DNA from 4 places in the Novosphingobium oxfordense genome. Region 3 is predicted to be linked to each of the others. Evidence: riboswitches for the same ligand, from Rfam matches in the RefSeq annotation. Region 3 holds a riboswitch; each other region holds the start of a gene.
The links. Region 3 has a riboswitch for cobalamin ahead of WBP07_RS23145 (cobalamin biosynthesis protein CobG). Riboswitches for the same ligand answer to the same signal wherever they lie in the genome.
Positions count from the first base shown of each region.

Region 1: linked by a shared signal. The riboswitch ahead of WBP07_RS23855 (TonB-dependent receptor plug domain-containing protein) and the one ahead of WBP07_RS23145 (cobalamin biosynthesis protein CobG) in region 3 are both predicted to bind cobalamin.
Region 2: linked by a shared signal. The riboswitch ahead of cobW (cobalamin biosynthesis protein CobW) and the one ahead of WBP07_RS23145 (cobalamin biosynthesis protein CobG) in region 3 are both predicted to bind cobalamin.
Region 4: linked by a shared signal. The riboswitch ahead of WBP07_RS12395 (hypothetical protein) and the one ahead of WBP07_RS23145 (cobalamin biosynthesis protein CobG) in region 3 are both predicted to bind cobalamin.

Region 1 covers NZ_CP147008.1:187,002-189,196, reverse strand. Annotated here, with positions in the region: gene WBP07_RS23860 (histidine phosphatase family protein) at 1-437, shown strand, start outside; cobalamin riboswitch at 468-713, shown strand; gene WBP07_RS23855 (TonB-dependent receptor plug domain-containing protein) at 898-2,195, shown strand, end outside.
Region 2 covers NZ_CP147008.1:518,882-521,076, forward strand. Annotated here, with positions in the region: gene WBP07_RS25325 (PepSY-associated TM helix domain-containing protein) at 1-157, opposite strand, end outside; gene WBP07_RS25330 (hypothetical protein) at 154-465, opposite strand; cobalamin riboswitch at 817-1,062, shown strand; gene cobW (cobalamin biosynthesis protein CobW) at 1,263-2,195, shown strand, end outside.
Region 3 covers NZ_CP147008.1:11,527-13,721, reverse strand. Annotated here, with positions in the region: gene WBP07_RS23150 (glycoside hydrolase family 3 protein) at 1-741, shown strand, start outside; cobalamin riboswitch at 885-1,118, shown strand; gene WBP07_RS23145 (cobalamin biosynthesis protein CobG) at 1,194-2,195, shown strand, end outside.
Region 4 covers NZ_CP147005.1:2,669,331-2,671,525, forward strand. Annotated here, with positions in the region: gene WBP07_RS12390 (TonB-dependent receptor plug domain-containing protein) at 1-432, opposite strand, end outside; cobalamin riboswitch at 616-823, opposite strand; cobalamin riboswitch at 907-1,121, shown strand; gene WBP07_RS12395 (hypothetical protein) at 1,346-1,942, shown strand; gene WBP07_RS12400 (cobyrinate a,c-diamide synthase) at 1,939-2,195, shown strand, end outside.

The DNA.
Region 1 (2,195 bases), 180 kb from region 3:
GCGCCCGCATGTTCCGCAGCCCTGCCCGTGCCGCGGAAGAAACCGCAGGGGCGCTTGGCCTGGACGCCGCGATTGCGGAGGAACTGGCGGACATCGATCATGGCAGCTGGTCCGGCCGCTCGTTTGCGGAGATCGGCGCCCGGCCGTTTACAGACTGGCTTGCCCATCCCGATCGCGGCACGCCGGACGGGGAGAGCATGGAGCAGGTGCGCGCGCGGGTCGGGAGATGGCTCGACCACGTGGCGGGCCTCGACAGCGCGATCTGTGCGATCACCCATCCGATGACCGTGCGCGCGGCGCTTGCCCATGCCATTGGCATTCCGCTGCAGGCGACTCTTGCGATCGACATCGCGCCGCTGAGCCGGACCATCCTTTCTTTCAACCGTTCCTGGCGCCTTCAATCGCTTGGGCTTGCGGAGATGGCCCCGCGCGGTTAACGCCGGCGTGCTTCGCTTCCAGCCGGAAGCGTGAGCACAGATCGCGCCGGTGCCTCGAAAGAGGCTTAATAGGGAACACGGTGAGAGGGTTTCGATCCTCGAATCCGAGGCTGTCCCTGCAACTGTAAGCGGTGAGCGCGATGCACATCACGCGGCGGGGCGAGGGCGCCCGTCGCAGCCACTGGGCCGGACGCTAAATCCTGCGAGGCCTGGGAAGGTCGTGCATCAAGCGATGACCCGCGAGCCAGGAGACCTGCCAGCGTACGGTCGCTCTTGCTTTGGTCCAGGGGATGGCCGGGGCACGGTGATTTCTCCGTCTGAGCGACGAACCAGCGGCAGGGGCCGCACGGTGCGCTGAGCGGTCGTCCGAAATCCGGGCGCCCGGCCGGTCGGTGCGCCGGCCGTTCGTTATCGGCAGGCCTCCGCCAACCGCTCGCTTGGCGCCCGACAGGGGAATGAAATGAAGATTGCAACCGTTTCGCACGCAGCGATTGCTGCGGCGCTGAGTCTCGCCTGCGCGACACAGGTCCATGCGGAAGAGGAAGCGGACGATCAGGCCATCGTCGTCACCGGGCAGAGCCTGGAAGTGACGCTGCCGCAGGAGCTTGCGCACTATGGCAACGATGTCGTGACCGTCGACGAGAAGCAGATACGCGACAGCGGCGCGGTGGATGTGACCAAGGCACTGGAACAGGTACCCGGCCTCTACATCCGTGGCCGCAACGGGCCGTTCACTTATGTCGATGTTTCGCTGCAGGGTTCGCGCACGCAGGACGTGCTGTGGACGATGGACGGCATCCGCCTCAACAACCGCCTCTACGGCAGCACCTCGCCCAACGACACGCTGCCCGCCAGCATGATCGAGCGGATCGAGGTGCTGCGCGGCGGCGAAAGCCTGTTCTATGGCACCCAGGCCTCGGCCGGCGTGATCAACGTGGTGACGCGCAGCTTTACCGACGATTTCAACGGGCAGGTCAACGCCTCGGTCGATTCCTGGGGTGGTACCACGGTGGACGGATATCTGCGCGGTGCCGTGGGCAACCATCGCTTCGTGGCCTATGCCTCGCACAACCAGTCCGAAGGCTACATGCCCTACAACGCCTATCAGCCGAGCCTGACCGACCGGCGTCTGGGCTACGACTTGTGGTCGGCGGGCCTCAAGTACCAGTACGACATCGCGCCCGATCTCGCGTTCAACGCGCAATACCAGCACACCGAAGCAAAGCTGGACAACCTCTCGCCCACGCGGATTCGAGAGAGCCGCAACGACCGTAACGAGGAAATCGCCAGCGTCCGGCTGGACTATACCGGCAGCGACACGATGCAGTTCTTCCTCAAGGGCTACTTCCACGATTGGAAGACCGCCTATGTCCAGATCCGCAACTCGTTGCCCGACCTGCAGCCGCAGGTGATCTACCCGGCGGGGACGTTCTGGGGCTATCGCGACTGGGGCGGCAGCGCGGTGGTGAAGCTGCATCTGCATCGGGGGCTGGACTATCTGTTCGGCTACGATTTCCAGGATTTCAGCGGCCGTGACGATGTGCTGCTGATCGCGCCGACCAGCGAGCAGGTGCATGCCGGCATCTTCCAGGTCCGCACCACCGACGAAATCTCGTCCAAGGGCCGTCTGGCTGCTGGCCTCCGCTACAATCACACAAATGGCGCGAACAAGACGATCTGGAATGCATCGGGCCGCTACGACTTTGCAGACGCACTCTATCTGGAGGCGAATGGCGGTACTTCGTTCGTGCTGCCGGA
Region 2 (2,195 bases), 510 kb from region 3:
CGGCATCGCCGGTGACTTCCGGCTGCATCCAGCGCGTGATCTCGTCCTGGAAATAGGCGGAAGTGCCGGTCGCGAACATCGCGAACAACAGCCAGCCCAGCACGAGACCCGACCACGTATGGACCAACGCCATCGATTGCCGCAGACTATCCTTCACAGCCGCCCTCCGGTTTCCAACGAAAACCAGAGCCAGCCCGCCATCGCCGCGCCTGAAACCGCCATCCAGAGCCACAGCCGCGCGATCGACCGCATACCGAACGCAAAGAGCGCCAGCACTGCGAAAATGGCGAACGACAGCAACGTGCCCGCCACGCTCGCTTCGGCCGGCTGCACCGAAAGACCGTGCGCCAGCAACCGGGCGATGCATGCCGTAGCCAGTGATGTCAGGGCGTAATTGGCGGGAATCGCGGCCAGCAGCCGTGCTGCCAGATTACCCTTGCCGATGCGGTTCGCTTGCGATGCCATGGCCGCGCGTGCCTAAGCCCGGCTCTGCGCAGGACGGACGAATCCGCCCACGCGCCCCGACGTACAAGACTCGCGGTCAGCGGGTGGGGCCGTGCCGGAAGCCATTGATTTCACCGCTCAAACACCCCATATTCATGCTATTGCGAACTATTCGCATTCACATCGCGTGCTAGGCCGGGCGGATTTGCGAGTCAATTGCATTCGATCGTTCCGCCGCCCGCTTCCAGTCGCAACCGGCCGTGCGCCGTCAACGCGCCGGGACGATGCCGCCGTCCGGCTTCCAGACTTGCGGCGCTTCCCCGCCACGGCTAGGAGCATGGCCGTCCGCCACCGCCCGCAAACGGGGCAGCGGCGAACAAATATCGCGCCGGTGCCCCGCAAGGGGCTTAATACGGGAACACGGTTGGAGCGGCGTTGCCGCTCGAATCCGAGGCTGTCCCTGCAACTGTAAGCGGCGAGCGCGATGCACATCGGCGGCGGAACAAGGTGTTCGCCGCAGCCACTGGGCCGGACGCTAAATCATGCGGGGCCTGGGAAGGCCGTGCATCGTGCCCTGACCCGTGAGCCAGGAGACCTGCCGGCGTCGATGTCGCTCTTGCCCGGGTCCAGGGAATGGCCAAGGCACGGTAACTCTTCCGTCTGAGCGACGTGATGCATGCGGCCGGGGCCGCAACGGCATGCCACGTCGGGCGCCCGCGCGCCTGTCCGTCGTCGCAGCCGGGCGTCGCGTTTCGGGCATCCGGACGCGGCGAGACGCTCCGCCCGCTTTCGAGTTACCGGCGCGCGGGAGAAGACCGTTGAGCAAAGTTCCCACCACCGTCATCACCGGCTTCCTGGGCGCCGGCAAGACCACGCTGATCCGCCACCTGCTGCAGAACGCCAAGGGCCGCCGCCTGGCGCTGATCATCAACGAGTTCGGCGACGTCGGCGTCGACGGAGACCTGGTGAAGGGCTGCAACGACGAAGCCTGCCCGGAAGACGACATCGTCGAACTGGCCAACGGCTGCATCTGCTGCACCGTCGCCGACGATTTCCTGCCGACCATGCAGAAGCTGCTCGACCGCGAGAATAAGCCGGATCACATCATCATCGAAACCAGCGGCCTTGCCCTGCCCAAGCCGCTGGTGAAGGCATTCCAGTGGCCCGACATCCGCACCCGCGCCACGGTGGACGGCGTGGTCGCCCTGATCGACGCCGATGCCGTGGCCGCCGGCCGCTTCGCCACCGATGAAGCCGCCCTTGCTGCCGCGCGCGCCGCTGATCCGATGCTGGATCACGAAAGCCCGCTGGAAGAACTGTTCGAGGAACAGCTGGGCTGCGCGGATATGGTCGTGCTCAACAAGACCGACCTCGTCGATGCCGAAGCTCTCGCCCATGTCGAAACGCTGGTGCTGGCCGAAACGCGCGCCGGCGTGAAGATCGTGCGTGCCAATCACGGCGCAGTCGATATCGCCGCGCTGCTGGGCATTACCGCAGCGGCCGAGGACGACCTCGATTCCCGCCCCTCGCACATCGACGGGCTGGACGAGGATCACGACCATGACGATTTCGACAGCTTCGTCGTATCCGGCGGCGATGTTGCCGATCTCGATGCACTGCTTGCGCGCCTGAAGGACCTGATCGCGGAGCATGACGTGCTGCGCGTGAAAGGCATGGTCGCGGTGGGCGGCAAGCCGAGCCGCCTTGTCGTGCAAGCCGTCGGCCCACGCATCCAGCACTTCTATGACCGC
Region 3 (2,195 bases):
ATCGTGGGGGAGACTTCGGACTCCAGCGTGGAGAGCAAGGACCGTCCCGATACCCTGCTGCCCGCCGAACAGCTTCGTCTGATCGATGCGGTAACGGCTGCCAACCCGCGCACGGCGGTGATCGTCAATGTCGGCCATGCCTTCGACAGCGCGTGGGAGGACAGGACGGCGGCGCTGCTCTCGGTCTGGTATCCGGGTGAGGGCTTTGCCTGCGCGCTGGCGGACGTGCTTTCGGGCGTGCGCGAGCCGGGCGGGCGTATGCCGGTGACCATCGCCGCGAACGAGGCGGACTATCCGGCCTTCGCGCTCCAGCCCGCCGCCGATGGCTCGCTGGCCTATTCCGAAGGCACGCTGCTGGGCTATCGCGGGCTCGCTGCCAAGGGCATCGCCGCCTGCCATCCGTTCGGATCGGGCATGGGCTATGCACGTTTCGAATGGACGGATGCCACGGCCGAGGGGGACCAATTGCACCTGACCGTGACCAATGTCTCGGACCGTGCGGGCGCGGATGTCGTGCAGGTCTATCGCGACCGTCCCGAATGCGCGCTGGTCGGTTTCGCCCGGGTGGCACTGCAGGCCGGGGAGAGCCGGCGGGTCGCGGTTCCGCTGGAGCGGCGCGCGCTTCAGCGCTGGGGAAGCGCGGGGTGGGAGCCGGTCGCCGATCGCATCCAACTGCGGCTTGCACGCCATTGCGAGGATCCGGGATTGGCCCTGGGTATCGAGACTGCCGCCATCGCGTGAAAGGTGCCCCAGCGGGCTTCGGGGCGGGCTTCGGGGATGTGCAATATCGCCGGCTTGATCGCCGCAGCCGCGATGCGGGCTTGCGGCGGTGGTTTGCACAGGCTAGCTGCACGATTTCCGGATCGCCTTCCTTGCGGAAGGTGTTTCGGTCAGATCGCGCCGGTGCCTTGAATGAGGCTTAATAGGGAACGCGGTGCGGGAGGGAGGGCCCTTCCAAATCCGCGGCTGTCCCTGCAACTGTAAGCGGTGAGCGAGATGCCGGGGCTTCTTCATGAAGCCGGCCACTGGGCAAGGCGCGTTGCGCCGCCACCCGGGAAGGCCGCGCATCGAGCGCTGACCCGCGAGCCAGGAGACCTGCCGGCGTATCGGTCGCTCTTGCCCTGGCCCAGGGATAGGCCAAGGCTCGGTACTCCGCGTGAGCGACGAAGCCGTGCGGCCGGGGCTGCATCGGCGTGCAGGACGGGCGCTCTCCGCGCTCGCCCGTCGTTGCGCGCGGACCGACGTCAGTCGGCAAGTCCCGGTCATCGTCGCTCCGCGCGGGTGGAAGTGCCTATGCGCGCCTTGTCGAAGCGTGTGCGGAACGAACCTGGGCCTGCCCGGCCGATGCTTCGCCCGATCCATCGGCCGATCTTCCGGCCGTGACGGACTTTTCGGTCCGTGGCTGGTGTCCGTCCGCCTGGCGCCCGATGATGGCGGGCGATGGGCTGATCCTGCGCGTAAAGCCCCGTCTTTCGCGCCTGTCCGGCGCCGAAATCATCCTGCTGTGCGAACTTGCCGGGCGCTTCGGGAACGGGGTGGTCGATCTGACCAACCGCGCGAACCTGCAGATCCGGGGCGTGCCGGAAAGCGGCTGGCAGCCACTGCTTGAAGGGCTTCTGGCAGCGGGCCTTGTCGATGAGGATCCCCTGATCGAGCAGCGCCGCAATGTGCTGGTGGCGCCCGACTGGGCATCGGCGGACGATACCTGGCGCATCGCCTCCGAGTTGACGGCGCGCCTCTCCGAATTTCCGGAGCTGCAGGGCAAGTTCGGTTTCGTGGTGGATGCGGGCGGATCGCCGGTCCTGGGCGCGTCTCCCGGCGATCTGCGCATCGAACGGGCGGTGGACGATACGCTTCTGCTACGCCTCGACGGCCGGGAGTTCGGCGTTGCCGTGGCGGTGAGCCAGGCGGTCGATGCGATGCTGGATTTGGCCCGCTGGTTCGTGGCGTCGGGGGGGACGGGCCGGGCCGCGCGCCATGAGGCTCCGCTGCCGGAATGGGCGGCCGGAGACAGGCGGCCGGGCCCCACGCGCGCGCCGCTCGATCCCGGAATGCATCCACTGGGCCGCGTCTGGGGAATTCCCTTTGGCAGCATCGATGCGGCGGCGCTGATCGACCTTGTGCGCCGCAGCGGTGCATCGGCGCTTCGGCTCACGCCTTGGCGCATGATCGTTCTGGAGGACGCGGAAGCGGTG
Region 4 (2,195 bases), on a different replicon from region 3:
CAGGATCGACTGCGGGCCGCGCAGGATCTCGATACGGTCGATATCGTCGGTGAAGAGCGTGGAATAGCTGTAGCCGCCCGCAGTCGAGGACGCATCGGCCAGCCGCATGCCGTCGATCACCATCACCGATTGTCCGGCATCGGCGCCGCGAATGCGCAGACTGGTCGTGGTGCCATAGCCACCGTTGCGCGAAAGGCTGATGCCCGGCGTACGCAACAGCACGTCGGTCACCGCGATGGGCTGGGCGGCGACGATCTGCGCTTCGTCCAGAACGGTGATCGTCTCCGCCACCCGGTCAGCATCTACCGGGGTACGCAGTGCGGTGACGACGATGCCGTCTCCTCCGGTATCGGCGGCTTCCTCGGCATGGGCGGTGGCGGCAAACAGGGCCAGCGTCAGTGGGCTGGCGGCGGCGAGAATGCGGTACTTCATCGTATTTCCTTCGAAACAGTCGTCGAAGCCCCGGCGGTTCGGCATCTGGACGAAGGACTTGTGCGAAGCGCCCCGGCAAGCCGGTCGACAGGCGACGTCCCCCAAACAGGCCCCTCTCCGGCGGAGCGATGGCTGTCGTTGCGCGAGGAAACACCCCCGTTCACCCGGCACACCCTGTCCGGACGAAGAACGACCGCGACGGGCAGGTCTCCTGGCTCGCGGGTCGGTGCCGTTCCAGCCGCCTTCTCAGAACCTTCGCCAAACGATGACTTGGGCTCCAATGGCGTAATGGCCGGATGGCTCGCCGCTTACAGTTGCAGGGGCAGCCCGGGTCTTTCACCCGAGTTCCCTTTTCATCCCCTCGCGAGGAACCTGTCGCAGCGCGGCAACTATCGTGCGGGCAAGCGGCTGGCAAGTGGGCGATGCTTGCGCGGGCATCGTGGCATGCGCTTGCGCGTCAGGACGATGTGCCATAGTCACGCCCCCGCAAAGGGTGCCCGCAAGGGCTTAATCGGGAAGTCCGGAACTGCGGGGAATATTCGCGGAACAAGCCGGCACTGCTCCCGCAACTGTAACCGGGGATGCGCCCCGCCGACAAAGCCATTGGGGCCGCAAGGCTTTCGAGAAGGCGGCGGAAAGGCGCGACGATCCGGGAAGTCAGGAAACCGGCCCTTCGCCGTCGTTCCTTCGCGCGGGCGGGATGTACCGGGCGGACGAGGGCATGGCCCCGCGATGGGGCACCCTTGGCAAGACGACACGCCACATGTCGCGTCGAAGGGAGCCTGCAAGAGTGACACCGATCCACTGATGCACTCGCCAGGGCGATATCGGCCCTGGCCGCATGTTCCTGCAGGCGCGGCCTCGCCCCCGCGCCGACGCACTGCCTCTTCGTCCGCCAGGGAGACCACCCGCCATGCACGATGCCAAGCCGCCTTTCGCCCGCCTCGACTTCCGCGTGTTCGCAGCCCTTGCCGCGCTGATGCTGGTGACGCGCAGCCATTCGCTGAGCCATGTGGTTCACTTGCCCGATACCGACCTTGCCAGCTTCTTCGTGCTCGGCTTCTTCGTACGGCGGGTCTCCGCCTTTGCCGCGCTTTTCGCGCTGGGCTTCGCCATCGACCTGGTGGTCATCACCGTGCTGGGCGGATCGGGTTTCTGCTTCACGCCGGCGTACTGGATGCTGCTGCCCGCGCACGGCGTGCTGTGGCTGGCCGGCCGCTTCGCCGCCGCACACTGGGGCGATCGCCTTGCCGCCCTGCCCGCAATCGCCGCGCTGCTGGTGGCGGCCAGCTTCGCATCGTACCTCCTGTCCAGCGGCGGGTTCTATTTCCTCAGCGGCCATTTTCCCGACGCATCGCTGGCGGGTTTCCTGCCCCGCATTGCGCGCTATTTCGCCGGCAACCTGCTCGCCACGCTGCTGTGGTCGGGCGTGGCCGCCGCGCTCTGGGCGCTGATCGTAACCGCGCGGCCGGCTCTGCGCGCCGAACTGCATCGCAGCATCGCGCGATGACCGCCTGCCCCGCGCTGCTGATAGCCGCGCCCGCCTCCGGCCAGGGCAAGACGCTGGTGACCGCCGCACTCGCCCGGCGCCATGTCCGTGCGGGGCGCCGCGTGCGCGTGTTCAAATGCGGGCCGGACTTCCTCGATCCCATGGTGCTCGAAGCCGCCAGCGGCGCGCCGGTCTGCCAGCTCGACCTCTTCATGGTGGGTGAAGAGGGATGCCGCGCCCTGCTGCACGCCGCCGCGCAGGAGGCAGACCTGAT